4 regions of the Oceanobacillus sp. FSL K6-3682 genome follow, and region 3 is predicted to be linked to each of the others. Evidence: riboswitches for the same ligand, from Rfam matches in the RefSeq annotation. Region 3 holds a riboswitch; each other region holds the start of a gene.
What was found. A riboswitch is a leader RNA that binds a small molecule or an ion and turns the genes downstream of it on or off. The one in region 3 is predicted to bind thiamine pyrophosphate.
Positions count from the first base shown of each region.

Region 1: linked by a shared signal. The riboswitch ahead of MHH51_RS21165 (acetylornithine deacetylase) and the one ahead of MHH51_RS12470 (ABC transporter ATP-binding protein) in region 3 are both predicted to bind thiamine pyrophosphate.
Region 2: linked by a shared signal. The riboswitch ahead of MHH51_RS02375 (thiamine phosphate synthase) and the one ahead of MHH51_RS12470 (ABC transporter ATP-binding protein) in region 3 are both predicted to bind thiamine pyrophosphate.
Region 4: linked by a shared signal. The riboswitch ahead of thiW (energy coupling factor transporter S component ThiW) and the one ahead of MHH51_RS12470 (ABC transporter ATP-binding protein) in region 3 are both predicted to bind thiamine pyrophosphate.

Region 1 is NZ_CP150263.1:4,360,749-4,368,035, forward strand. It holds gene MHH51_RS21150 (NAD-dependent protein deacylase) at 108-818, shown strand; gene MHH51_RS21155 (YpjP family protein) at 887-1,474, opposite strand; gene tenA (thiaminase II) at 1,645-2,313, opposite strand; gene MHH51_RS21165 (acetylornithine deacetylase) at 2,353-3,621, opposite strand; TPP riboswitch at 3,706-3,815, opposite strand; gene MHH51_RS21170 (S66 peptidase family protein) at 4,421-5,455, shown strand; gene MHH51_RS21175 (DUF2653 family protein) at 5,801-6,097, shown strand; gene MHH51_RS21180 (TerC family protein) at 6,410-7,072, shown strand; gene MHH51_RS21185 (MFS transporter) at 7,126-7,287, opposite strand, start outside.
Region 2 is NZ_CP150263.1:438,538-445,824, reverse strand. It holds gene MHH51_RS02395 (ThiF family adenylyltransferase) at 1-1,001, opposite strand, end outside; gene MHH51_RS02390 (thiazole synthase) at 991-1,761, opposite strand; gene thiS (sulfur carrier protein ThiS) at 1,765-1,968, opposite strand; gene thiO (glycine oxidase ThiO) at 1,965-3,101, opposite strand; gene MHH51_RS02375 (thiamine phosphate synthase) at 3,104-3,715, opposite strand; TPP riboswitch at 3,831-3,926, opposite strand; gene MHH51_RS02370 (MerR family transcriptional regulator) at 4,024-4,764, opposite strand; gene MHH51_RS02365 (DNA-binding protein) at 4,968-6,677, opposite strand; gene wrbA (NAD(P)H:quinone oxidoreductase type IV) at 6,845-7,287, opposite strand, start outside.
Region 3 is NZ_CP150263.1:2,495,488-2,502,774, forward strand. It holds gene MHH51_RS12450 (LysM peptidoglycan-binding domain-containing protein) at 149-643, opposite strand; gene MHH51_RS12455 (antibiotic biosynthesis monooxygenase) at 1,411-1,731, opposite strand; gene MHH51_RS12460 (ABC transporter substrate-binding protein) at 1,916-2,923, opposite strand; gene MHH51_RS12465 (ABC transporter permease) at 2,925-3,665, opposite strand; gene MHH51_RS12470 (ABC transporter ATP-binding protein) at 3,669-4,442, opposite strand; TPP riboswitch at 4,584-4,693, opposite strand; TPP riboswitch at 4,798-4,897, opposite strand; gene MHH51_RS12475 (glyoxalase) at 5,211-5,609, opposite strand; gene MHH51_RS12480 (TetR/AcrR family transcriptional regulator) at 5,897-6,505, shown strand; gene MHH51_RS12485 (SDR family oxidoreductase) at 6,510-7,287, shown strand, end outside.
Region 4 is NZ_CP150263.1:887,842-895,128, forward strand. It holds gene MHH51_RS04520 (BCCT family transporter) at 1-1,125, shown strand, start outside; gene MHH51_RS04525 (hypothetical protein) at 1,207-1,947, opposite strand; gene thiE (thiamine phosphate synthase) at 2,077-2,697, opposite strand; gene thiM (hydroxyethylthiazole kinase) at 2,687-3,472, opposite strand; gene thiD (bifunctional hydroxymethylpyrimidine kinase/phosphomethylpyrimidine kinase) at 3,462-4,283, opposite strand; gene thiW (energy coupling factor transporter S component ThiW) at 4,315-4,806, opposite strand; TPP riboswitch at 5,220-5,333, opposite strand; gene MHH51_RS04550 (LytTR family transcriptional regulator DNA-binding domain-containing protein) at 5,458-6,510, shown strand; gene MHH51_RS04555 (ABC transporter ATP-binding protein) at 6,621-7,287, shown strand, end outside.

The DNA.
Region 1 (7,287 bases), 1.9 Mb from region 3:
AACCTCTATTACATGTAATACCATATTCTATTTTACCTGTCAATATTAGTCGCATATAGCTCCAACAACATGTATAATAGAAAACATATAGAAGAGGAGGGGTCTCGATGCTTCATGAATGGTTAAAAGATTCCAATCATACCGTTATTTTCACTGGTGCAGGAATGTCTACAGAAAGTGGACTGCCTGATTTTCGTTCAACAAACCGAGGAATTTGGAGAAAAAAAGACCCGAGTAAAATCGCAAGCGTAGATGCTTTAAATCATCACGTAGAAGATTTTACCGAATTTTATCGGGAACGTGTTCTTGGTGTAAAGGAATTCGGTCCGCATAAAGGCCATCAAATTCTAGCCGATTGGGAGAAGAATGGACTTATTCAGGCCATCATTACTCAGAATGTAGACGGCTTCCATCAGGATGCAGGCAGCAAACATGTTCATGAGCTTCATGGAACGCTGCAGAAGCTTCATTGCCAAAGCTGCGGAAAAGTTTATGACAGCTCTGCTTATGTAGATGAAGATTACTACTGTTCCTGTGGTGGAATACTCAGACCTTCTATTGTGTTATTTGGAGAAATGCTCCCAGAGGATGCCTTCTCTGCTGCTTTTGAACTTGCAAAGCAGGCTGATTTATTTATTGTACTGGGATCCTCCCTATCCGTAACGCCTGCCAATCAATTTCCGGAAATCGCAAAACAAAATGGTGCAAAGCTCGTCATTGTGAATCAGGAGAAAACACCATTAGATAATTATGCAGATTTAGTTGTATTTGACCGGAAGATTGGAGCTTATTTAGAGGAAACGAATAAATTATTATAAAAAAACAAAAGGCAAGGAAGCGCTCGTCGCCTCCTTGCCTTTCTTAATATAAAAACATAATTTTGTTCTTATGCCATCCATTTTGGCGGTGTATTTTTATCCCAATAGATATCCCCGATGTGATAATGCTTTTGGAACCTGTCTTTATTTAAATGATAATGAAAATTAAAATAATGTCCTTCTAATGGCCGGTTTTCACGACGGACATGAAACTTTACCAATGTTTCATTTGTGTTGTTATTAGAAACATTAAAGATTCGTTCTCCATAGCCTTCTGACGGCTTTTCCGTAATAGCGATATCTTTATATTCCTCAGAATGTTCAACAAGATCTGCAAGTAATGTTTCCATTTGCGGCAAAATAACTGCGGCAAATTCGTTCTCTACTTTATCAGTGATTCTTGGTCCAAACTTTTCCAGACTCAATTCTTTTGCCTCTTTATGCAGATGTTCCAGATAAACTTCCTTTGGATTCCCTACAATATATGATTGGGTGGTTTCCTCAATAACAGATGTTGTTTCTATATCAGATGAAGAAGATAAATTACTGTCGCTCCGTTTATCTGCATCAATTTCTAAAAGGTTAGTCGGTGTATATATCCCCAACGTTAAGATAGTTATAAATACGACTGCTATTCTTCTCCACCAGAGCTTCATCTGCTTCACCCATCTTCCGTATCCGTTTTCTTTATTTTACCATGAATCTATTCATTGTCTATCCAACCATTCTACTTTTTTCAATTTTATAGACAATATTGTTATACCAAACATCCTATTTATACACTATTTCACAAATGGCTTATATCTTATAGGTAATCTCTTTGCCATTAAACCGGCCAGCCTTCACGCTTATACGCCATATCCCAAAACATATATTCATAGCGGCTGGTATTCAGAAAAATAGCTTCTAAATCATTCAGTTCTGTTTTCGTACAGCCTTCAGCAAGTTCATCCAATTTTTCAATCAGCCACTTACCGATGGAACCAAATTCATCCGAGCTGTACATTTTCACCCATTCTCCGTACTGCTCATGCTCCAGCGCACCCGGCTTCTTCGCCAGCTCCAGACCAATTTCGTGATAACTCCAGGCACACGGCAGAATTGCTGCAATCAAAGCTGCTAAAGAGCCCTTCTGCGCTTCTGCAAGCATGTTACTGCTGTAAGCAAGAGTTACAGGACCTGGAACAGTAGATTCCAGTTCATCCCTTGAAATACCAAGATGTTCAGCATACTGACGATGAAGATCCATTTCAAAATTTAACGTTTCGTCCAATGATTTAGCAAACCCGGACATCGTATCTAAATCTTTTGCAAGCACCGTTCCCAACGCAATTACTTTGGAGTACTCTATCAAATACTTGTAATCCTGACACATATAAAATTTAAATGCCTCTATATCGAGTGTTCCATTACCAATCCCTTGTACAAATGGATGCTGATGACTTTTCTCCCAAACCGGGTCTGCTTTCTTGCGAATACGCTCTGAAAATTTCATGTTATAAAAGCTCCTTTTATATATTTTTTATGAACAACGCTATTTCTGTTTTTTTGTATTACACCATTTCAAAATAAACCGCAGTAATGACGCTGTATAGTCTAATAGCTCATCTATATCTATCTGTTCATCGACTGCATGAGCGTGCTTTAATTCTCCTGGGCCATAGCAGACAGTAGGAATACCATAGGCTGCAAGCCATCCCCCATCTGTTACTGTTTCAGACATACGACTGGAAGCTTTCTCACCGAATGCTTCCTGATGACTCTCCTGTAAAAGAGCAAAGGCTGCATGCTCCTCATCTACTGAGAATGATGGGAAAATTTCACCCCGGTCAACAATCATCGATTCGCCCCCCCACTCAAATTCCGGCGGATTGTCTCTCATCCAGACGTCTGCTTCCGCTGTTTTTCGTAAATGCAGCTCAATTTCTTCTGCGACCTGTTCAGCTGTCTCATCCGGATAATAGTGAACGGTAATCCACAGGCGGCATTCATCTGCGATAAATGCGGCATGTCTACCTCCCTCAATAACTGCAGGGTTAATCGTATTCGTGCCCGATGGGAAACCTGGATAAGATTTAGTCACTGCCCAATGGCGCTCCAGCTCCTGCAGGGCAGTAATCAGCTTGTTCATCTTTTCAATCGCACTCGCTCCCTTCATTCCGCCTCCTGCATGAATAAGTTGTCTACGTGTACCATCATGATGCGTGGTTGGGCTTTTCACTATAACCCAGCCCGTAATAACACCGCCCTGTCCATGAATTTCACAATGACTAGTGTCTGCAACAATGGCATAATCTGCTGTATAACCACGCTCACCACATTGCTTCGTTCCTGCTTCGCCAACTTCTTCACCAATGACTGATTGAAGAATGACATCTCCTCCCAGCTCAATCTGATGGTCATGCAAAATTCTCATAGCAAATAAACAAGCTGCCAGTCCACCTTTCATATCCGCTGCGCCACGTCCGTATAATGTACGGTCTTCTACTGTCGGTTGAAATGGCGCATGCTTCCATTTTTCATCCTCTTCAATAGAAGCGACATCGACATGTGCATTAAGAATCAAACTATTATATGCATCAGAAGAAGTTCCTTGTAGACGGCCGACGACATTTGGATCTCCCGGATAAACATCCCATTGTTCTGTTTCAAAACCCATTTTCTTCAAATACTTTGCAATATAAGCCTGGATATCCGCTGTATTTCTTGCAGGCGGCGCCGGTGTCCTGAAGCGAATCAAATCGCTGAGTAGCTCTACCAGCTCTTTCTCCCGGTTCCATACATCCTGAACTATTTTATCCATTAAAATAAACCTCCTTTAAAGCACGCAAAAAAGCCATCTCCCCAGGAAGGAAGATGGCAGAAAGTTTTATTTCATTTGCCTATAGGCATATCCCGCCCACTTCCCTCCGCTAGTACAAACTAGATCAGGTTGGTAAGGGTTAAGGCAGTATATACATGCCTCTCTCAGCTTTATAAGCACCCCTAGTGGATCATTGCGTATTTACTTGTCAGCTTTAGATTACCATAAGGGTTTACAGGCGTAAAGCAGGATTTTATCAAAGATTATTCTGTACCTGTTTGTCTTTTTGCTATTGGGAATCTTTTCTCTCTTATTTTTAATGTCATATGTTTTTATGGGAAAAGCTGTTATAAGTGTTGTTCAATCCTATAGTGGCAATAAAATAGAAACCGAGGCTTTTATTTTCAATAAAGAGCGTGATTATAATGCCGGCCTCCATAGCACAAATTCATACTATTTGCATTTATCCTTTTACGCGGAAGATATAGAAGAAGAAACTTTTATTTCCAAACAAGTATCCTCTCGTATTTTTCCTCAAAATCATGATTTAATAAATATCCGTTATCCTGAAGGCCAGCCTTATAAAGCGTACATATCAGGAACCAAATTCAGTGATTTTATAGGATCTAGTTTTATTATTTACAGCTGTGTTATCATCGTTACCGCTTTATTAATATATGCAGCCATATTAATGCGAAGAAAGAAGAAAACTGGATCTTATTATAAAAAACAGAAAAAGGATTTCTCAAATAAGTAACGAATACATAGTATATACCATTCACAGAAAGGAGCCTCATTTATGCTTATTCAGTCAAAAAAATTATCGCCTGGTGATAAAGTAGCAACTGTCAGCCTTTCCTGGGGAGGAGCTGGTGAACCATCACTGCGTTGGCGCTATGAACAGGGCGTGGAACGCTTAGAATCCGTCTTTGGACTTGAAGTTGTGCCAATGCCCAACAGCTTAAAAGGACAAGCTTACATAGCTGAACACCCCGAGGCACGGGCTGAGGATTTAATGACCGCTTTTCAGGATCCTGAAATCAAAGGGATTATTTCTAATATTGGCGGAGATGATAGTATCCGCCTGCTTCCTTATATTGATTTTGATATTATCCGTAAAAACCCAAAGATTTTTATGGGTTTCTCTGACACGACGATTGTCCATTTATTCTGCTTCCATGCAGGATTATCTTCCTTCTACGGTCCGGCAATTATGACAGACTTTGCAGAAAATGTTGCAATGGATGATTACACAGTGAATGCCATTCAAAACATGCTTTTTAAAGTGGAAGCAGTCGGCAATATCTCTGCACCGGAGAAATGGACAAGTGAATTCCTGGAATGGGATATTTCCAATAAATCCATTGCAAGAACAAGATATCCTGATCGGGGTTATGAACTCCTGCAGGGAAGCGGTATCGCAAAAGGAAACCTTATCGGAGGCTGTATCGAAGTACTTGAATTTGCCAAAGGAACAGAAATCTGGCCACAGCAGGGAGCATGGAAGAATAGCATTCTCTTCTTTGAAACATCCGAGGAGCAGACAGAGCCCGAGTTAATAAAAAGATGGCTTAGAAACTATGCAGCTCAAGGAATACTCCACCAGGCAAATGGAATGATTTTTGCAAAACCTTATGGGGAGGTACATTATGAAGCATATAAGGAAATTATCTTATCTGTTCTAGCAGAAAACGGGCTGGTTGACCTTCCTGTTCTTTATGGTGTTTCTTTTGGACATACTGAACCAAAAACACCTATCCCATATGGAAGATTAGCACAAGTTGATTGCCATCAAGCATCCTTTTCGATTATAGAAGCAGCTGTTACGGATTAAGGACAGCTGCTTTTCTTTAGTTAGAATAGATTTACACCTCTCTCATTATTAAATCAAATAAGACAGTGATATACTATTGATATACTTCCTGTTTAGAAATGTTAGTTAAACGAAGTAATGACTAAGCTCTTCTGAGGCTTCGCGCTCTCTCCATTGCTCTTTTTCCCATAAAGGTTAACAATAAAATTATCCTGATTAGAAGAGTCAAGAGAAAGATTATGCCCTATAACTACTTCCTGCTTCATGCAAATAGGGAATTTGTAGTAAGATAGAATAGAATGGGCACCATCGCTAAAGGCGGATATTAAATAAGCCTTCCAACCATATGCAGGAGGAATTTGAGGTATGCAAAAACTTATTATTCCTGAAGAGGATATTGTGCTTGCTATATGTATGTACATTGCTGAAGAACAGAATATGAATGCAGATGACGTCCAGGTAGAGTTGTTTTATGATGATTACACTGGTTTTTCAGCAGAAATCATAACGCCGTCCGGAAAACAGGAATGGATGACCAAGCAAATTATTACTGCATTAAGAAAATGGATCAAAGAGAATCTTCATGCTGATCCATATGCAGGCTTAAAGCTGGATTTAAACAGACGAAACGGCATTTACGCGCGCCTTCGCAGTGATAGCTAGTTTCTCATAAAAACTTGATAATATTTTTTAAGCTTATTTACATATTTTCAAATGATTCAAGGCCAACAGCCTCTATTCAATTGAATATAGCATTTATTTTAATTTTTTCTTAACAAGTTTTCTTTTGACAAAAAAGAGCAGGAAGGCCTCCTGGCATGTACGTACATATAAAACAGTTAACAACCCTTTTATTTCCTTTGGATAAAAAAATAAAAGGGTTTTCATTTGCCGTTCTTTATTTTTTTCTCTCCTGTTCTGATTCCTCGTACAAGCTCATATACTAAAATATCGAGCAGACAGGAAAGGAGAGATATGTTGGAGTTTATACAGACAGTCGGACAAATTCTCCTTATCAATATTTTATTAAGCGGGGATAATGCTATTGTCATTGCGATGGCGAGCCGAAATCTTCCGGAACATCTTCAAACACGCGCTATCCGCTGGGGAACTTTTGGAGCGATTGCGCTTCGTATCCTCTTTGTTTTTATCATGATTTACTTGCTACAGCTGCCTTTTATTCAACTAATTGGCGGATTTCTCCTATTGTATGTAGCATATAAATTACTGGTTGATAAGCAGGATCAAAGTCAGATGAAGAGCGGGAATTCTTTGCGTGAGGCGATAACAATTATTATTTTTGCAGATGTCATCATGAGTCTGGATAATGTACTGGCCATCGCTGCCATTGCAGACAGCGATTTGCTGCTGGTAATTGCCGGAATCATTTTAAGTATCCCGATTATTTTAACAGCCAGTGAACTCATTCTAAAATTAATCCAGCGCTTCCCAATTATTATTTATATCGGTGCAGGCTTACTTGCTTGGACAGCTGGAAAGATGCTGTTAGAAGAGGCATTTGTACAGCAGCTTTTCGCTTCAATGAAATATGGACAGCTTATCTTCCTCAATATCCTTACTATTTCCATTCTATTTATTGGTAAGTGGCGCAGAAATCAATTAGAAATGACCGTATAAAAAAACCTCTTATGTGACAAAACATCGCATAAGAGGTTTTTTTAGCTGCAGTTTTACAAACTTTGATAGGTTTTTGCTTTTCTAAATAGCACTGTTGTAATAATCAAGCCTATCGCCGCAAAGCTTAGCAGGATAACTTGAATAGAAATATCAGCAGCTGACAATCCAGAAACAAGAGCATATGAAATTGGATCGAATCCATTCATAGCCAGAAA
Region 2 (7,287 bases), 2.1 Mb from region 3:
ATATTTTTTGCTTCTATCGAATCCATTGTCCCATGAACCAATGTTCTTCCGTCCTGAAAAAGAACAATCCGGAAAGAATCAACTTCAAACGAAAGCAGATAAGGATTTTCAAACAATTTAATTTGTTTATTTTTCTTCAGCTCTTTTGCCACTTCATCCAAATCCGTCTGTTTACGCTGCGGGCGTAGCTGGACTGTATTTCTTCCGCATAACACAGCTGTTTTCAGCCGGGAATCATAGGCTAAGTTGGGATAGCTTCTTTTCGATGAGCATGATGGGCAATCTGGTTTGCGTAATGCTTCTGCCTCCATTTCCGTATGCTCATTTTTCCAAAGGTCAAAGGATATAAGCTTTCCTGATAAAGCTGCTTCGTTACCTGTTAATAGCTTTAGCGCCTCTGTTATTTGCTGGGAAACAACTTTTTGCACAACAGGCTGAATAATTCCGACACTGTCACAGGTAGCACCGTTAGCAGGAATATATTCCTGCAGACATTGTAAACAAGGCGTTTTATCAGGTAGAACAGTAAAGGTAACTCCATAGCTGGCTACAACTGCTCCGTAAATCCAGGGCTTTTGATACTTTTGCGCGATATCATTCAGTAAAAGCCTCGTCTCAAAATTATCCGTAGCATCGATGATCAAATCTGTCTCAGGTACGATTTCCCTTAGTATATCTATCTCGGCATCTCCAACAATTGCGTCTATTTTAACGTGGCTATTCACTTCAGAAAGCCTTTGTTTGGCGGCAACCGCTTTTGGCATCTTCTGCTTCATATCCGCTTCACTGAAAAGCTGTTGCCGCTGCAGGTTACTTTCTTCTACATAATCCCGGTCAATTATTGTTAGTTGACCAACACCGGCACGTGTCAACGCTTCTGCACTGCTTGATCCCAGTGCGCCTGCACCGACAATCAGCACATGACTCCGGATCAGTTTTTCCTGACCGGCTTCACCAATTGGAGCAAATAATATTTGGCGGTGATAACGATTAGTTTCCAACGCTGATCCCTTCCTCAGGGCTGCTGGCTACAGCATAGTCTTTCTTTGGAATTCTTCCTGCTTCATATCCCAGCCGTCCTGCCTCCACTGCGTATTTCATCGCTTCAGCCATTTTCACAGGATTATCCGCTCCAGAAACTGCTGTATTCAATAAAACGCCATCTGCTCCCAGTTCCATGGCATAAGCTGTATCAGCCGGCGATCCGATACCCGCGTCAACAATAACAGGTACTGATGACTGCTCGATAATAAAAGAGAGATTTAAAGGATTGATAATCCCTTGACCACTTCCAATTGGTGAAGCTCCGGGCATCACTGCATGCGCACCTGCTTCCTCCAGTTTTTTGGCCAGCACAACATCATCTGATGTATATGGAAGTACGGTAAAGCCTTCTGCCACCAGCTCTTCTGTAGCTTTTAATGTCTCAACAGGATCTGGGAGCAATGTTTTATCACATCCAATAATTTCCACTTTTACCATATCACATCGTCCCGAAGCAGCAGCTAATTTAGCAATGCGCACGGCCTCTTTTGCGTCCTTCGCACCTGCCGTATTTGGTAAAAACGTATATCGATCCACATCAATTTTTTCTAAAAAATTTGGCAGTGAGGGATCGTAAATATTCATCCTTCTTACAGAAAAGGTGAGTACCTCTGTCCCTGATTTATCTACCGCCTGCTTTTGAATATCGAAATCAGGATATTTTCCTGTTCCTAAAAATAAACGAGATTTAAATTGATAGTTTCCAACTTTAAGCATTTCTTAACCCCCTCCAACAAAATGAACGATCTCAACCTTATCTCCATTTTCCAGTACAGCTTTTTCATGCTCTTCCTTTTGCAATATCTGCTGATTATGCTCAATGATCAAAGGTTTATCTTCCAATTCCAGAAAATCAATTAGACCTTTGATGTGCTTTACCTCTTCCTGAATTTCTAATCCATTGCCGTTCACTGTTATTTTCATTGTGACTCACCTGCCTTTTCCAGTTTATTGCCTTGACGATTCAAGCTAAAGCTATCGTAATAAAATGGATTAATCGGTTTATTCTCTATTAAGTCTGCCATATAGATTCCCGTAATTGGCGATAGCAGTATGCCATTCCGGTAATGTCCCTTTGCCGTATATAAACCAGCAACATCTGGAACCTCTCCCAAGTATGGAAGTTCATCAGCTGTGGCAGGTCTGACTCCCGCCCAAAAACTGCTTATCCTCGCTTCTCCCAGCCGCGGAACCATTTTCTGTGCTCGTGACAATAGCTTGTGAACGCTCGCAGCATGAACATGCTTATCTGTTTTATCGGGGATGGAAGATGCTCCAACAATCACTTTTTCCCCTTGCTTTGGAACGAGATAACAGCCATCCATCCAAAGCGTAGTTTGAAATAAATTCTCTTCTAATTCCAGCAGCAGACATTCCCCCTTCACCGGAATTGTGCCATAATCTTCAGGCAGCAGTTCATCTCCAAAGGCACCTGTTGCAATAACGATTTGATCAGCATAATAAGCTCCCTTTGTTGTCCGGACTCCATGAACTGCTCTATTTTCTATCAACAGCTCAATTACTTTTTCCTGTTCACGCAAAGCTGCACCATGATGATAGGCAGCCAGGGTGAATGCCTCCGTAAGATGACGGGCAGAAACCTGACCATCATTGGGCAGATAAAGAACAGCATGAAGATTCTCTGTTAAGCCTGGTTCCATCTTCCTTGCTTCTTCTACGGACAGCAAATAAGCAGGATTATCCTCTTCTCTCTGAAATGCAGCGATTGTTTTCAGCTTGTTGTACTGATGCTGATGAAAAGCAAGCTTCATAATCCCCTTATGAATATACTGAATATCAATCCCTGATTTTTCATACAGCTCTTCGGATAAATCTTTAAATAATGCTCTGCTCTCTTGTGCAAATTGGAAAAGAGGACTCTTCTCTGCAAATTCTCCTTGAGCTCCTAACATTCCAGCTGCAGCACTTGATGCCTCACATCCGATTTGATCCCTTTCTACTATCAGCACCCGATAGCCTCTTTTAGCCAGCTGATAAGCAATAGAACAGCCAATTACCCCACCGCCTACAATAATTTGATCAAACTGTTTTTTCACCTTCACCCACCTTCCCAAGTATCCAACACTTCCCGGTAAGCCTCAACAGTTTGCACCGGATTATCCGCCTTCCAAATACCAGACATTATCGCTGCCCCGGCTGCCCCTGCCTTCATTACTTCTTTCGTTCGTTCCGGAGTAATCCCGCCAATAGCGTAGACCGGAACAGATAATACATTGGTGATTTCCCGAAGGTCAGCTAATCCTCTCGGCTGCTGGCCAGGCTTGGACCTGCTGGGATAGAGATGACCATACAGCACATAATCTGCCCCTTCCCGTTGAGCCTGTTCTGCTTCCAGTAAGGAATGAACAGACTTCCCTGTTAAGAGCGCAGAGAAGCACTTTTTCACAAGCGGCATGGAAGGACTGTGATATGCCAACTGGACACCTGCACACTGTTTCATCACAGCGATATCAGCCCGGTCATTTACAATTACTTTCGCTAATGGAAATTCGATGCTTTCTAATGCTTCAATTATTTCCATGATTTCCTTTGCTGTCTTCTTTTTCTCCCGGATATGCAGAAAATCAATATCTCTATGAATCCGCTTAATTATTTGCAAATGCTGTTTAGTAAAATTTCCATCACTGATAAGATGTAATTGTTTGCCCATGCCATTGCTCCTTTCTTTCATTTCCCGAGAATCAGCGGAAGAAACGAAAAAGGCCACTCATCCATTGGATAAGTGGCCCTGATTATATAAAAATTCAGCGATCGAATTATATATCGTCATGTTCCTGCCACTTCCCTACGCTAGTGCTAACCAGATCAGGTTCAAAGGGTCCGAATATTCGTCTCAGCCAAAGGCTCCCCTAGTGTTGACTATTTAATTTTCGAATTACAATTAAAGGATAACATATAATTTTTTATTTTCAAAGTTATTTTTACAGTCTCTCTTTTTTCTGCTTATGAATAATTTGTCTAGCCTTGCTTTGCATAGTTAACAGAAGCAGCATACAAATAATAAGTTAATCCTGTTTGTTGATTCTCTAACATATTTTTGTGAAATTCATCAGTAATAAAAAACCATGTTGATTCAACAAACCCTTGTGAGTCTACCTTCATAATGTTGTCATTGATATACTTAATATGCTCAGAGATAAGCTGTTTGACCCTTTCATCATTTACTGTCCATCCCTTTTTTAAAGCAAAAGCCATTTTATCCATAAACGCTTTCGATTCTCTGGCTGATTCATTTAATTCCTCCGCTTCAATATTATCTACAGGGATTTCGTATTGATAAGTTTCCTGCAGATATTCATTTTGCTCTTTTAACTGTTCCTGCCATTGTTCTTGATTTAACCCTTTAAACATATTTTGATTATCCATCACTTCTCCACGCTCCTCAAAATATATAGTTTCGTTAAGAGTATTTAATATCAGATTCATTCGTTCTCTCTTGTCTTCTATCAGTCTCTTTTGTTCCATTAACATATCGTAACGGCTTTTTTTCTCATACAATATTTTCTGAATAGACTCTAATGAAAAATCTAATTCACGATAAAACAAAATATGCTGTAATTTTTCTAATTCCTTTTTCCCATATAAACGATATCCAGCTTCTGTGATTTCCCTCGGCTCTAACAGTCCAATCTTATGATAATGATAAAGTGTTTTGATCGTTATTCCGGTTAAATCAGCTACTTGCTTAACCGTCAGCATATGAAACTCACCTCCTCATAAATAAACAATAGACTCCTACCTAAGGCAAGAGTCAACAACCATTTTGATATTCTAAAAAAAATATTTCTTATTATTCTAATCTTAATACTTAAACTACATGGAAAAGTCATCTTTCAACAAATCAAAAAAATCCCCTATTGCCGTTTTTAACAATAAGGGATTGGTACGCGTATATCTAGCTGCTATTCTGTTAAACCATCAATCTCCATCACTTCAATGGTTGCAGTACCATTATCCATCAGCTGTGCTTCTGCCTCGATATTATCTCCCTGTTCCAGAAAGATTGCTAATGGAGCCTTGCTGGCATTTACAGTATAGATCGTTGTATCGTTTTCAAGTAAAAATTGGATAATCTGCCCCTGCTCTGTCGAGTTCACAACTACACGACTGACGGTTCCTTGAACAGTCTCAGTGACAGTATCACCAGTAGCTCCCGTGTTTCCAGGATCCTGTAACAGAGCCATTCGATAGGCATCCAAAGCAGCATTTGCGGTATCGCCAAACACGACAAAGTCTGAATCATTCGCTTTAATGTAGGCATACTGCTTATGCAATCCATTCGGATCCAGTACATTGACAACCCAGGTTGGATTTCCGTCAACATTGTATAGAACAGGCATATACCCTTCCCATTTCTTCTCCGGGAATTCCTTATTAACGATTTGCTTTGCTCCTTCACTGTCCATAATACCGTTGTTCTTCTTACCGCCATAATAGGTCAGCTCTCCGGTTCGTGCATTAACTAATGTATAGCCTAATGCAGAATCGATATTTTCCTTCGGGGAGGTCATATCGGTAAAATAAAACATATCTCCATTCTCATCAAACATTGGTGTAACCCCAGATTCCGTGCCAGATTGGTTAGGCAGCTTCACATCTCTCTTGCCAAAGACGCTGTTTAACCAGCCATGAACATATTTCCCATAATAATCATTCGTTAACGTAGCCATTTCTGAGCTTACAGATCCTTCAATAAAGTCTGGAGCCTCGTCTGTTTGATAAGCATTCATTTCACCAGTGACCGGATCAATCACCACAACCTGAAGCTTATCCAGGTTTGGTTTATTTGTAATATTCATCGGCTTATAAATGGTTTGAACATACCATGGCTTTCCATCATCATCCACTTCTATTTGTGCTTCTCCACCTTGTATATATTGCGGAAACTTATTATAAATTACACGCTGCACATATTTATGAAAATAGCTGGAATTTGTATATTCCATAGGCTCCTCTTCAAACGTTGGCTGTGCGTTTACATCTGTTGCAGAAATCGTAAAGTACCCAGCTGTTTCTTTTCCACGGACAAACTTCCAAAAGTCGGCGAATTCAACAGGAGCAACGTAAACAATTTCATCTCCCACCTGCTGTACCTGTAGCTTGCCTAAGTCATAGAATTGGGCGTTTGGCACAACACTCATTGCCTTTTGAATCTTGTTACGTGCAAATTCAGGGGCCACTGTAATCGGTGTTTCATCCTTAGATAACGGCTTTGCCTCGGACTCTTCATTTACTGTGATCGTATTATGTGCATTGTCCAATACTGTAAAACCGGTAATGATTACAGCGATAAATAATAACAGTCCTAATCCAAAAATGCTGAACAATGGTATAAACAGCTTTTTCTCCATAAAATTATTCGGCTTTAATATTGCCGTCAAAGCCGGTGCAAGGACAATAGCAGTAATTAAATTAATCAATAGCATATTCGGAATAGTAATTGCCGGCATCATAAAATAGTTAATGACGGCTAAAACAATAAAACCAAAAACAAATAATCCAAAAGCAAATTTCAGCGCCCGCCCTGTTTGTACCGATGAAGCAAAAGCTACTACAACTGCTACAATCACGTATAAAATCATACTTATTAAAGTTGCTAATAAAATTCCCATCTTCTGCTCTTCCTCTCTTATTGCTGCATCTATATTTACGATAAAGCACCAAGAAAGGATTCATTTTTTATGTAAGTAATTACCGACACTCACCAAGCTATGTTGATACTAATAAAAAAGACAATACCCCAAATAGAAAGAGGTACCATCTTTTTTAATGTCATTAATTACTGATTTCCTTTTTTAACCCATTCAGCAGCTGTAACTGTGCGCTCTGCCTGATGTTTCACAGCAGCTTGTACATCTTCAACCATTTTTCCATCCTGATCGACAGTAACACTAGTTCCATATGGATTTCCACCAGCTGCAAATACAGATTCATCAGAGTAACCTGGAGGAACGATGATTGCTCCCCAGTGCATCATGCTGGTATATAGTGACAGAATAGTTGCTTCCTGACCGCCATGCGGGTTCTGTGCAGAAGACATCGCACTGACCACTTTGTTAACGGTTTTTCCGCTTGCCCAAAGCCCGCCTTGGATATCTAAAAACTGTTTCATTTGCGAAGGCATGTTTCCGAAACGTGTTGGTGTGCTGAAAATAATTGCATCTGCCCACTCAAGATCTTCTGAAGCTGCAACCGGAACATCTTTTGTTGCTTCCACTGTAG
Region 3 (7,287 bases):
GATCACATTTATTTATTTTACTTTCTATTTCTTCTATTATAGGATGTTAGAAATGAAGCAGCCTGATACCAATGTTTTGAGGTAACAGGCTGCTTTTTTGTGGTAAAGTTATGAATAACATTATAAATCTGTAATCTAGTTTTCAGAGTTAATATGTCCACACTTTAGCTTGAAGTTCTTGTACTCCAAATTCAAGTGCATCATCTAAATCTTCCATGTAAATATCCAAATGGCCATTTGTAATTGCGCTTCCCCGATCTTCACACACGTAAGTTTCATTCAGATCTGAGATATGTATTTTTGTTCCAAAAGGAAGAGATTGCGGACATGCAATTGTTTTACCTTCTTCTACCTCTTCACCAGACGCCGTTATACCATAGGCAGGGTCGCCAGGTTCTTTTCCGGTAGATTCAGGTCCAGCTGTATAGGCTGTAACAGTAAAAGAAGCTCCAGTTTCATCTGGTATTTTTATTGTTTGTCCAGCTTCAATATAGGCAGGATCCGATATGGATGGATTTGCTGCAATGACAGCATTTACATCTACTTGATAGTTTTGGGCAATACGGTATACATTATCTCCTGATTTTACTTCATAATTCTTCTCAGCAGCTGCTGTCCCTGCAAAGAGTACGAATCCAACCAAAGAAAAAATGATTAAAGAAATATACTTGATAATAACAACTCCCTTTCTATGTAATAACTACTATCTACCCTTCTTTTTAACTTGTAAACGCAAATTCTATCTATCTGAACATTTTTAATTTAATTGTAAAGAAAATGAAAAAAATGAAATATTTCTTCATTGCGTTAATTATTTTCCGTAATAGTAAGTTTGATAACTACTTGTCATCCCCCTTTTATATCTCTGATTAACGATTTTTTTATAAAATTCTTCGTAGATTTTACTGCTTCAAAGGTTTGTATCACAGCCTAAATCTACTGTATTTTTTATCAAATCAAAAAAGAAAGGAAAGAAAAATCTTCCCGTTAACCCGGACAAATAAGATTTTTCTTTCCTCTATTCTTTATTTTTCGCATATATAATAAGAAATCAGTTTTGTATAATTACAGGATTTCTTATGACCTATAACAAAAGAGAAGGAATCTCTATCAAGTCTCTATATGTTGGTTGGGGGGTAACACAATGAGTGATCTGATTAATCCACAGAATAATTTGATAGAGAAACCCCTTTCTGTAATGATAATGATAATCATTATCACATTAGTTGTCAATACCTAATTGCAATATTATTTATTTTAATAAGCAGTTTGATTCGTTCACTAATTGATTATTGTATGAATTATTGGGGAAATATGCATAAATCTATTCATAAAAATGCCGTCTTCTTCACAGTTGAAGACGGCATTTTGTGAATAATCATAGTGTAACAAAACTTAGATAAAAGGATACTATGCTGGATGGTGCTGTACAAAGACTTCAAATATTGATAATTCCGTTCCAAGGATTGGACTATCTTCTTTTTCTTCTTTATTCTGTGATTCATGAGCTTTTCTTGTTTCTCTGCTTTCTCTCCAAACCTCAAAAGAAGCGTGATCATCCCACGTTGTGCAAACCTGCAGCTCATCATACTCTGCTGTATTTTCTTTTATCAAGACTTCCATAAATACAAATCCATCAAATGTGTGTACTGCCTTAGCTTTTTGGAATAATGCTGCGACCTCATTTACCTTTCCTTTTTTTACTCGTAATGTGTTAACGACTTTAATCATTATGCACAGCCTCCTATGATTTAGATAAAAATCTATGTTTATATTCTAATACCACTTCTGCCTGTTTTCCACCTATTCGGGTGTGCCAAAAATACGGTATACCATGAGAAACCCTTGCTTGAAACGCACTTGGCTGATTTCCAACAATACTTTGAACAATAAATAAGCAGCTTTATAGAAATTATTATTCAATATTGACAAATATATCATCGATATTTGGAATTTCTTTAATCACGCCGTATTCTTTTAACCAATTCGCTGTTTTTTCCCATGAAGCTCTTTCCTGTGTACCAAAACCCTGCTCTGAATCCATTTTTGGTAATAAAATAGTTAAGCTCTCTGTTTCAATTTCTTTTTCCAGGGGAAAGTTTACTTCATCCTGATAATCCAGCAGGATTTGCAGTGCTTCTTCCTCATTTTCAACCATGAAATCGTATCCCTTACGCGCAGCGCGCCAAAACGCTTCAATATTTTCTCGCTCGGCATCCCATGTTTCATCACTTGTCACAGCGACAATTTCGTAAAAATCAGGCACCCCGTAATCTACTGGATCAATAAAATCAATTGCATGCCCTTCACTGCGTAAGACTGGCACTTCATGATTCACATACATGCCACTCACTGCATCGACCTGCTCAGAAATAAGTGAAGAACCTAATTCAAATTCTACATTTATCATATCTACTTTTTCATAATCTCCGCCGTCATGCTCGACCATTGTTTTAACAATTGCCTCATTTACAGGAATTCCAGGGTAACCTACCTGCCTCCCTTCTAATTCTTTCGGCGATTCTATCGGATCATTGGAACGGGAAACAATCCGGTTTAACGGCTCACGAACGACAGCAGCCACAGACTTAACAGGAATATCTTCATTTGCTCTTGCTGCAATCACATCGGGCTGGTAATATAACCCCATTGTCACCTTGCCTGAAGCCGCAAGTGTCAGAGGGTCTGTTGGATTTGCCGGGAATTGAATATCAACTTCAATCCCTTCTTCCTCAAAATAACCCTTCTCTTCTGCTACGTATAGATAACTATGTACGGCATTCGGATACCAATCAAGCATAATAGAAACAGTATTTGTCCCGTTTACTTTTTTATTATCCTCTGCATTTGATTCTTCATTTCCACAAGCGCTTAGAATTGTAAAGCCTATCAGAATACTAACTATTGCTGTTAATTTATTCATACTAAGATCTTCTCCATTTCAATATATATTTTTCTAGCAAAACAACTGTAATAAATAATATAATTCCAATTAAAGAGAGAACGACTATAGGTGCAAAGACCCCTGCTCCATTAAATTGTGTCATCATCCGCCGGCTAAAATAACCTAGGCCAGCCTGTGCACCGAGCCACTCTCCAATTGCAGCGCCAATCACACTCATGGGGACGGCTACTTTTAACCCTGAAAAGAAAGAAGGCAGTGCAGATGGAACCTCCAGCTTGAAAAAAAGCTGTCTTTTAGATGCGCCAAGTGTTTGAAATAACTCTTTCAGTTCTTTACTTGTTGATCGAAAACCATCGAATGTACTGACGGTAATAGGAAAAAAGGTAATGATAATTGTAACGATGACTTTGCTCCAGATGGAATATCCGAACCAAAGTACAAAAATAGGTGCCAGTGCAATAATAGGAATGGTTTGTGATGTAATTAAAATAGGATAAATGGCTTGCTCTAATGTTTTTGATATATTCATACTGATTGCTAGGATAATTCCAAGTACTAATGAAATACCGAGGCCAATTGCAATAACAGCCAGTGTAACAGGAAGATGATGCAGCAGAAGCTCCGCTTTCAATTCCCATAGCTTTATCGCAATTTCAGTCGGCGCCGGTAAAATAAATGGTGTATTAACAAACCTCGCTCCTGCTTCCCATATAAATAAAAATATTGTGATTAAAATAATAGAATAAAGATAATTTTTCATTGATTACACCCTCATCCGAAATTGATCCAGCAGATTATTTTTTAGCTCCGTCACTTCTTTATTTCCTAAATCCTGTTGCCGTCTTGGACGTTCCAAAGGCACTTCGATCTCTTTAAATGTTGTAAAAGGTGTATCAGTAATGACAAAAATGCGGTCAGACAAAAATAATGCTTCTGTAATATCATGTGTTATAAATAAAATAGTAGATTGCTGCTCTTTCCATTGTTCTAATAGCCATTCCTGCATAAATAACCTGTTCATCGCATCCAAAGCTGAAAAAGGTTCGTCCAGCAATAGCACATTAGAACCGGATAAAGTAGCTCTTAAAAAGGAAACACGCTGGCGCATCCCACCGGATAGTTCATGCGGATATTTATTCTCGTATCCTTTTAAACCAAACGCCTCCAGCAAGCTATCGACAGCTCTTCTATCGAGACGACTTTCTTTGTGCAGTTCTAACGGAAGAACTGCATTTTGCTGAACTGTACGCCAAGGCATTAATAAATCCTGTTGAGGCATATACCCAACTTTTCCTGAACGGTCGGTTACTTGTTTTTCATTTAAATAGATAGATCCACCGGTCAGTTCTTCCAGCCCGACAATAAGACGAAATATGGTTGATTTTCCTGAGCCGCTTGCACCGATAATACTTACAAATTCACCATCTGCAACAGAAAGATTCATGTTTTTTAAAATGGGAATCTCCCCTGCATCATTTTTATAATGGAAATCGACATTTTTAAACTGAAGTGCTAATTTATTATTTTGTTCTCTCATCCTTCGTTTTCACCCTCTTTCTGATAAAAAGTATAAGTTTATTTCTTAATAACACTTGTTAATAGATTGAATATGCACGCCTCCCTTCAAACAAAAATACCCCGGACACGAAGCCCAGGGTACACACATTTCCATATGATAGAAATTACTTTGCATGTTCCCTACGCTGGTCTCAACCAGATCAGGTTCTAAGGGTCTTTATCTTATGGATACTATCTCAACCAGCAACACTGGTCCCCCTACATTCTTATTAAATTGTATCTCTTACTATTTGAATCTACTGTAAGAGCATTAAAAAACCCACTCAACAAATATTGATGAATGGGAAATGAGTACATAACTAGATTATTACCTACTTAAGTAAACCTCACTTCCCTACGTTAGTGTTAACTAAATCAGGTTCCAAGGGTCAAGTTTCCTTTCTCAGCAATAAAATTGCTCCCCTAGCGATTATAGAAATATGAAATTTAGAATTAATAGTTTACCTGTAAGTGCTGATTAAATAGCATGATGCATTCATAGCGTTATTTTCAGCGGTATCCTTTATAATCAGGGTGTATTATGGTTTTTATTCTTGAAACGAATACACTACAGCATGCTATAAGAAAGAAGTAAAATACTTAAGGCTTATTTAAGCATATATCATTTAAAAATGCAAACCATGCCTGACACTACAATATTAGCGTCAGGCTGGTTCCTGTCATTATTGGTACTTATTAATAGGACGAGATCATTATCTCTCCACATTTCTTCTATTCATTTATTACCCTATTGTTTCATCCACATCGGTTCTAACATATTCCCATCAATATCAGATACCTCCAAGCCATACATTTGCTCTTCCGGCACCCCCATATCAACACGATAAGCATCGCCGCCATTTTCTTTTGCTAATTGTCCAAATTCTTTGACTGCTTCAGCGCTTTCCATGCCGAAACAAATTAAAGCAGCATTTTCTTTTTGTGTATCGGCAATCTTCTTATTTTTGAGGAACTGTTGATAAAAAGAATGTTCTAACAACATGATATAAAAATTTTCGTCCCAGACCATACAGCTTGCATGAACATCAGAAAAGTCATCGTTCTTTGTAAATCCAATTTTTTCGTAAAAATTAGTGGCATCTGCTACATTCTTGACTGGAAAGTTAACAAAAATCATTGTACTCATTAAAACGCCTCCTTTTTATTAGTTTACTATAAATGAATAAGAAAAGCTTCTTCTCGATTGCTCAATAGTTTTTCTTTTATTTAATAAATTCTCGGTATAAGCCATTACCTATTTTCTTTTTCAGAATAAATAAGGCTTCTTGATTTCTCCTGGTGTGTTTTCCCCTGCATCTTATATTAGACATTTTTTCATACATAATATTGAAATTTCTTGCCTAATAGGTAAAAATATATTAAAATGACCACAGGTCAAAATTGACTATGGGTCAAATAAAGGAGGTTTTATTCATGTCACAAAGAATGGATAAAATATTTCATGATAGAAATACTACCATTCTAAATAATGCAGAGAAACTATTTAGACTAAAAGGTTTTGATAACGTAACGATGAATGACATAGCGAAAGAATCTAATATTGCAAAGGGTACGTTATATTTGCATTTTAAATCAAAGGAGGAATTACTTTTTAATATTTTGATACCTAAATTAAAAGAATTTAATGCCAAAGTGGAACTTATCGATAAAAAAGAAGAACTTACAAGTGATAAAATCAAAAAAATAATCACGTATGGATTTGATAGTGACTTTTTTGATTTTACTAAGAATCATTTTCTTTATATGCATCAATTATTTAATGTACAATACTATAATGAATTAAATGCAGTTATTGATAAGATCATAAAGAATTTTTCTCTAATCATACAAAATGGAAAAGAAATAAACGAGGTAAACTCTTCTTTGCCTAATAACTATTTATCCCATCAATTGATGCACGTTTTTGACCCTCAAATTTATTTTAGTTTAGTTGAAATTGAAAAAAATACAAAAGAAAGTTTTGTACGCAACACGATTACTTTTTACTTAAATGTATTACATGTGGCTAATAAAGGAGACTAATAATATGGATTTAAAATTAAAAAATAAAAAAGCACTTATTACCGGGTCAACGAAAGGAATAGGAAAGGCAATAGCTTATGAACTTGCAAAAGAAGGTGCGGATGTTTTGGTCAACGGCAGAAGCAATGAGGAAGCAGAATTGGTTGTTCATGACATAAAGCAAAAACATCCAGAAACTAATCCTCAAAATGCCTTTGGTAATCTATTGAACAAGGATGATAGAGAAAATATCTGTAATAATCATCCTGATGTAGATATTCTTGTGAATAATTTAGGCGTATACGAAATGATGAACTATGAAGAAATCACTGATGAAGTCTGGAAAAAATATTTCGATACCAATTTCCTCGTTGCTGATAATATGTCTAGATTTTATTTAGAAAAAATGCAGAGTAAAAATTTTGGCAGAATTATTTTTATTGCCAGCGAAGAAGCTGTTATGCCTTCTGGAAATATGCCGCAGTATGCTGTGACCAAATCAATGATTTTATCTTTATCTAAATCATTATCCTTTTTAACCAAAGGCAAAGAAGTAACAATTAATACTATTATGCCCGGGCCCACATTATCAGAGAATGTTGAAAACATACTCAAAGATATGAATGATACCTCCAGTAAATCTTTCGAACAAATTGAAAAAGACTTTGTATTGTCTAATTTACCTGATTCATATATTGAAAGGTTTATCCGTCCTTTTGAGATAGGAAGAATGGTTGCATTTTTAAGCAGCCCATACTCTGGTGCCATGAAAGGTACCGCGGTTCGAATGGATGGTGGTTTAA
Region 4 (7,287 bases), 1.6 Mb from region 3:
CTTGCATGGGCAATTCTTGGTACACTTGCAGTTGTTGTAATGATGTATGTGCATTATCAAAAGGGCTATCCTTTAAAGCCGCGGGGATTGTTATATCCTATTTTTGGAGATAAAATATTTGAAAAAAGTGCAATTGGAACGTTGGCTGATTCCTTTTCCATTATTGCAACAGCAGCAGGAACATTGGGTCCGCTTGGGTTTTTAGGTTTGCAGATATCTTATGGATTAAACCATTTGTTTGGCATACCGGATACGTTAACAATAAGCATTATCGTTGTTATTGTTCTGGTTACTGTAGCAGCAATTTCAGCAGCTACCGGAGTGGATAGAGGAATCTACCATTTAAGTAACTGGAATGTTCAATTTACAATTCTTTTAGCTATTATTGTATTTATTATTGGACCTACCGCATTTATTATTGATGGGTTTGTCGGTGGTACAGGAGTCCATATTCAAAATATGTTTGAAATGATGTTCTATCGTGGAGATGGAGAATGGCTGGCAGGATGGACGATTTTCTTTTGGGCTTGGTTTATCGGCTATGCACCGATGCTTATCGTATTTATCAGCCGTATCTCCAGAGGAAGAACCATTCGTGAGCTTGTTATTGCAGTTTCCGTAGTAGCACCGCTTGTAACAAATTTCTGGTTCTCCATTGTCGGTGGAACAGGTGTTTTCTTTGAAATAGAAAAACCGGGCTCTGTTTCTGACGCATTAACTGATGGCGGAATGCCAGCTGCAGTTATGGCAATTACGGATCAGCTTCCTTTAGGCACAGTAATGGGAGTTGCTTTCCTGCTTGTATCTATTATCTTTGTTGCAACAACAGCAGATACAATGTCTTATACAGTGGCGGCAACATTAACAGGGCATGATAATCCCACACGCTGGCTGCGTGTAGTATGGGCCGTCCTTTTTGGAGCTTTCACAGCAGTTATTCTTACAATCGGGGAAGATAGTATTACATCGATTCAAAATTCCATTGTTATTACGGCAGTCCCAGTATCGTTATTGATTTTACCGCCGTTATGGAATGCACCGAAGATTGCCAAGAAAATGGCGCTGGAACAAGGGCTTATTTGGCAGCGTGAGATGCGTAAAAAAGAAGATAAGAAATATAATTAATGAAGAAATTTCAAATAAGACGAGCTGCTGAAAAGATTTTGCTTTCAGCAGCTCGTTTTTAATTTCATTTACTTTTTATAGCTACATACATTGGAAGGATTCAATACTATTTAAATCCATTCCAAAATAAACCCAACGAAAACCATTCCAGCGGAATCCGGCAATAGAATTTCTGCCTAGGAATGTCGGAAAGGCCCAAAAACCGTTGCCGCGATTTGGCCAAATATAAGTGAAGCGGAACATGCAATGTCTGATCCCGCCAGGGTCGACAGCAAATGCCTGCACCTGTTGTTTTTGTGGTACAAAGTTTGGCGGCGGTCCCATTGGAGGCTGGCTGTTCATACCGCCCATTTCTGCAGGGCCTGATTGCTGTCCAGGATCTCCTCCACTGCCGCCGCTTCCTGGAAAGTTTGGAAAAGACGGAGCTGGCGGCCAATTTGGAGGAGCACCTCCATTTCCGCCCCCGGCGTTGTTCGGGGGACCAGGGAAAATATTATCTATAAATTGATCTGTATTAAACTCTGGAAAAGGCGATTCATTCCCGCCTCCACCTGGAAAGCCAGGGGGGAAGTTGCCAATTCGCTCCTGGGATGGAAAGTTTTGCTGTTCATGTTGATGTTGGTACGGTATATTATCAGCAGGCTGCTGTTCCTGATAATAGCCCCCTGGGCCGCCAGTTTCACCTTCTGGACCCCCTGCAAAGAATCCATTGGAATAATTATGCTGTGGGGCCGGCTGAAAATAATTATTCAGCATCTTTCCGGGCAGGTTATTCTGTTTGTTTTCCTCGCCGTTTGGATGCGGTGGTTGAAAATAATTCATAATTTTCCTCCTCTATTAGGCTAATGTTCCCTAATAGCATATGAGGCATCTGCATTATTTGCGCTTCATAACAAACAGATTGGGCGGAATAACTAGTCTGACGAAGTTCTTTCATTAATTCTAGCTAGACTAAAGCTTATCTACAGCTTCTTTAATATTATCTGCTTCTGTAACAGCAGTAATAAAAGAAACGCCATCAGCACCTGCTTCTATAACAGAGCTTGCGTTATCTGTCTGGATACCGCCTATTGCCACAACAGGTATGTCTGGAAACTGCGAGCGGATAGTATGAATCCATTCTAAGCCTACAGCCTGTTTTGCATCTTCTTTTGTAGCAGTTGCAAAAATTGGTCCAACGCCAATATAATCCACTAAATCGAGCGGACTTTGGTCAAGCTCCTGTGGTGTAGATATCGACAGGCCAATGATTTTATCCGGGAACTTAGCCCGGACTTCCTTGACAGGCATATCATCCTGCCCTACATGTATACCGTCTGCATCCAATTCCTCGGCCAGCTCAATATTATCATTAATAAAAAATGGAATATCATGTTTTCGGCATTGCTCTCGCAAGCTTTTACCCAGCTTAATCTTTTCCTCACCATTTAACGAGCCGGTGCCTTTTTCCCGAAATTGAAATGAAGTAATACCTGCAGTGAGTGCTTCCTCTAAAACAGTGTGAGGATCCCTGTGACAATTTTGGCTTCCCATAATAAAATATTTTCTTAATTGTTCTCTATTAAATTCCATCTTCAGTGCCTCCATTTAGTTGCTTGGGTGTAAAGGATAAAGCATCCATAAAGCTTGGCAAAAAGGTTCCCGGTCCTTGCACATGAGACTGCTCTGCTGCATGCTCTGCGGCCAGTCCGTAGAAACTGAGTGCAGTACGGAGCTGTTCCCCGACTGGATAAGAAGTAGTCAGACATGCTGCTACAACAGATCCTAATAAACATCCCGCCCCGGTAATACTGGAGAGAAGCGGATGCCCAGTCTGGTTATAAATTAATTTCTGATCGGCATAGATAACATCTGTTTTTCCGGTTACTACAATCGCAGTATCAAATTGTTTCCTGGCTTTTTCTGCAATATCATCTATATTTCCTTCCCCAATAGAATCCACTCCCCGTGTTTGAATATCTGCATTAACCAAGGAAGCAATTTCACCTGCATTCCCTTTAATAACTGTTGGGCGTACATCTTGTAAAATTCTTTCTATTACTTCTTTCCGAAAAGAAGTAGCAGCTGCGCCAACAGGATCAAGAACTACAGGAATTCCCTTTTCATTGGCAGCTTTCCCTGCTGCAATCATTGCTTCAATTTCATTTTCTAAAATGGTACCAATATTTAAAACAAGTGCATCTGCAATTTTGGCCATATCTGCTGCTTCTCTTAATTCCTTTGCCATAACAGGACTGCCACCAAAGGCAAGCAGTCCGTTAGCACTAAAGTTCATGACAACCTGATTGGTTAAATGATGAATGAGAGGCGTGTTGTTTCTGACTTGCTGGATAATATCAGGATTCATGTGTAATCTCCCTTCCTGCATTTTCCCGGATTGCCCAGTGGTTCGTCGGGCCATTCCCTTTTCCAAGCTCAAATGATTTGGAAATAGCTGCAGTCACAAAAGCTTTTGAGTGTTTTACCGCCTCTGAAAGTGGATAACCTTTACCTAAATAAGCAGCAATGGCAGCAGCATAGGTACAGCCGGTTCCATGCGTATTCTTTGTATCAATACGATCAGCAGCGTAGCTATGCATCTGTTTGCCGTCATAAAGAAAATCAACAGCCTGTCCTTTTAGATGTCCACCTTTAACTAAGGCAGCATCAACATCATACTCGTGAACGAGATATTCTGCAGCATTTTTCATATCTTCTGTAGACGCAATAGATAAGCCGGTCAGAAATTCTGCTTCTGGAATATTTGGTGTAACAACCGTCGTTAAAGGAAGAAGATACTGCCGCAAAAAGCTGCGGGCCTCTTCATTAATTAAAGCGTCACCGCTGGTCGCAACCATAACAGGGTCCATCACATATGGCGCATCAATCTTTCTTAATTTTTGAGCGATTAATTCCATCATTGGCTTACTTGCAATCATTCCTGTTTTCACTGCATGAATTGGCATGTCCTCAATGACTGCATCCAGTTGATCCTCAATCATAGAAAGAGGCATATGCTCAACAGAACGGACTCCTGTTGTATTTTGGGCCACAACAGAAGTAATTACAGACATACCATAGGTTTTTAACTCTTGAAATGTTTTTAAATCCGCCTGAATACCAGCACCACCGCTCGGGTCTGTGCCGGCAATTGTTAATGCACAACGAACCTGACTCATCATAAAATCCTCCTTAGGATTGTAAAATAATTTATTTTGTTAAAGAAAACTGCCGTGCCGGTAAACGGCTGACCAGCAGCCAGCCAATTAAAGCACCAGAGACGCTGCTGACAATAAACGGCGGGATAAATGCAAGTGCTCCTACTGAGCTTCCCATCAGGAGATTCGCAATAGGAACAGCAAAGAATGAACCAATAATCCCTGTTCCAATTATTTCTCCAAAAGCCGCCATTAAATATTTTTGCGTTTTCTTATACAATACCCCGGCGACAAATGCTCCAATCATTGCTCCGGGGAAAGCAACGAGTGTTCCCAGACCTAAAAGGTTTCTGAGCAGGCTGATCATTAATGCGACAATGACTGCCGGCCCCGGTCCAAGTATGATTGCAGCAATGACATTAATGGCATGCTGTACTGGATAAGCTCTGGCAACCCCTGCGGGAAACCAGAGCAATTGAGAGCCAATTGTTCCAATAGCTATAAAAACAGCCATCAGCGTTAATAAGCGTGTACGGTTTTTCAATCCAATCATCTCCTCTATATGTCTAGCTCCATGCGCCAAACTTTAGAGATTTCACGTCACGCCCTACGATAAAGAAGACTTACTGATTGGCAAGCCGTCAGGCGCAGACAGAAGTATAGTCGCGCTTATGCCCTGCGGGTGAAAGTCAACATCGGTTTAAAGTAAAGGAAGGTCGACTAAAAGCAGGCTGAAGCCTAACGTCGGCATACCCCTAAAGGGGCATGTTTCCTTTATCTCAAGGGTGAAGGAAGTTCGACTAAAGTCGAACCACCCCCAAAGATCGGGAGCGCAATCTCTACGTTTTTAAACAGGCGCTTTTCGCTTTTCTTTTTGGAATGAAAAGTAAACTACTTTGTAAAAATAAAAAATCAGGCTTTATAGAGAAGCCTGATTTGGTATACTGAGAGTAATCATAAGTTGATTGACTACTTCCCTACGCTGGTATTAGCCAGATCAGGTTTGTAAGAGTCGGAAAGTAAGCATGCTTCCCTCTCAGCCCGCAGTTTTGGGCTCCCCTAGTAGTTGCTTTTCATTATTTTCTTTGAATCTACTGTATCAAAGATTTAACTGTTTGTCATGAAATAATAATCAGGCTTAAAAGCTATCAAAATAGAATGGAATGAATTCTTTATGGATAGAGAGGTATAAAGCATGTTAAGAATGAACGAAATTGAATATCGTCAAGGAGATCAAACATTATTTCCGAGGATAGATATAGAAATAAAATCTGGAGAAATCAAAGCAATTCAGTCCACTGTTAATGTGCGTGCAGTCTTACTGCAAATGATTTCCGGAGAAGAAAGTGTACGAAAGGGTTTTATTCAGATACACCATAAAACACTGGAGGAGGATAAGCAGAAATACTTTTCCTCTTTAGGAATTTGCTGGTATGAAGAAGGTATTTATGAACGGTTACAGGTAAAGGAATATTTGACATTTATCGGGTCCTTATATCAAAGCAAGGCTTCTATAAAAGAAGTTCTACAGCTGGTTCAACTGGAGGAAAAAGCAAGATGGAAAATGCATCAGTTGAATCGATCTGAAAAACGCCGGGTCCAATTTGGCAGAATATTAATGCAGGAATCAGAAGTTGTTATTTTTGAAGAGCCTGAGGTAAATGTAGACTTAGAAACGAAACGTGTACTTCATCAATTTGTCGAGATTTTGCAGGAAAAGCAAAAAGCGGTATTGATTTTAACAACAAGTACGGAGAGTGCCATTACAATTGCAGATACGGTCTATCGTTTAGATGAACAGGGCCTGCATCAAATCGAAGTTGAAACGGAGGAGAAAGACAGAGTAAAGTCTTTAGAAATAGATGGGATAGAAACAGCGGAAGAAGAGGCTCAAGTACAGCAAACTTTTCAGTTAAATAAAATTTCTGCCAAAGTAGAGGATAAAATTATTTTATTTGACCCACAGGAAATCGACTATATTGAAAGCCAGAATGGTCAAACATATCTGTATACGCGTGGAGAAGGATTTCCAACAGGTTTTACCTTAAAAGAATTAGAACAGCGTTTATCTCATCAAGGCTTCTTTCGCTGCCATCGCTCCTATATTGTGAATCTTCAAAAAATAAGAGAGGTTATTACATGGACCAGGAACAGTTACAGCTTGTCTCTTATTGATAAAAAAAGCTCTCAGGTTCCATTATCGAAATCAAAGTTGAACGAGCTGAAGGAATTATTGGGGGTAGAATAAGCACAATTCAGCTTGAAATATACTCCATTCATTGAAGATATACTGCACTATTCCTTAAATAGCGATATTCTGTGATCACAAACAAATAACTGACGCAGGAGGTTTTTGGAGTGGAGAATATGATAGAAGTGAAATCTTTAGAGAAGATTTTTGGTGATAAACAGGCATTACATGATGTATCTTTCCAGGTTAAAAAAGGAGAAACATTTGGTTTTCTGGGGCCAAGTGGTTCTGGAAAGACAACAACAATAAAGATTTTAACAGGTCAAATGAGGCAGAGTTCAGGTACAGCAAATGTATTTGGTGTACCAGTTTCAAAGTTAAACGCACCTGAATATCGAAAACGTTTTGGTGTGGTAACAGATAATAGTGGTTTATACGCAAGACTAACCATTTATGATAACTTAAAGCTTTACGCAGATTTATATGGTACATCTTTACAACGAATTGACGAGGCGCTTGAATCAGTTAACTTAGGTTCTGAGAAAAAAACACAAGTCGCCAAGCTGTCTAAAGGAATGACACAGCGGGTATTATTAGCAAGAACGCTTTTGCATAAGCCTGAGCTATTATTTTTAGATGAACCGACATCTGCATTGGATCCTGCTAACTCCAAGCATATCCATAATGGTTTAAAGGAACTGAATCGACAGGGAACGACCATTTTTCTGACAACACATGATATGGAGGAGGCAGATCATCTGTGCAGCCAGGTAGCCTTTTTAAATAAAGGGGTCGTCCAGCTTTTAGATGAGCCGAAACAGCTGAAAAAACAGT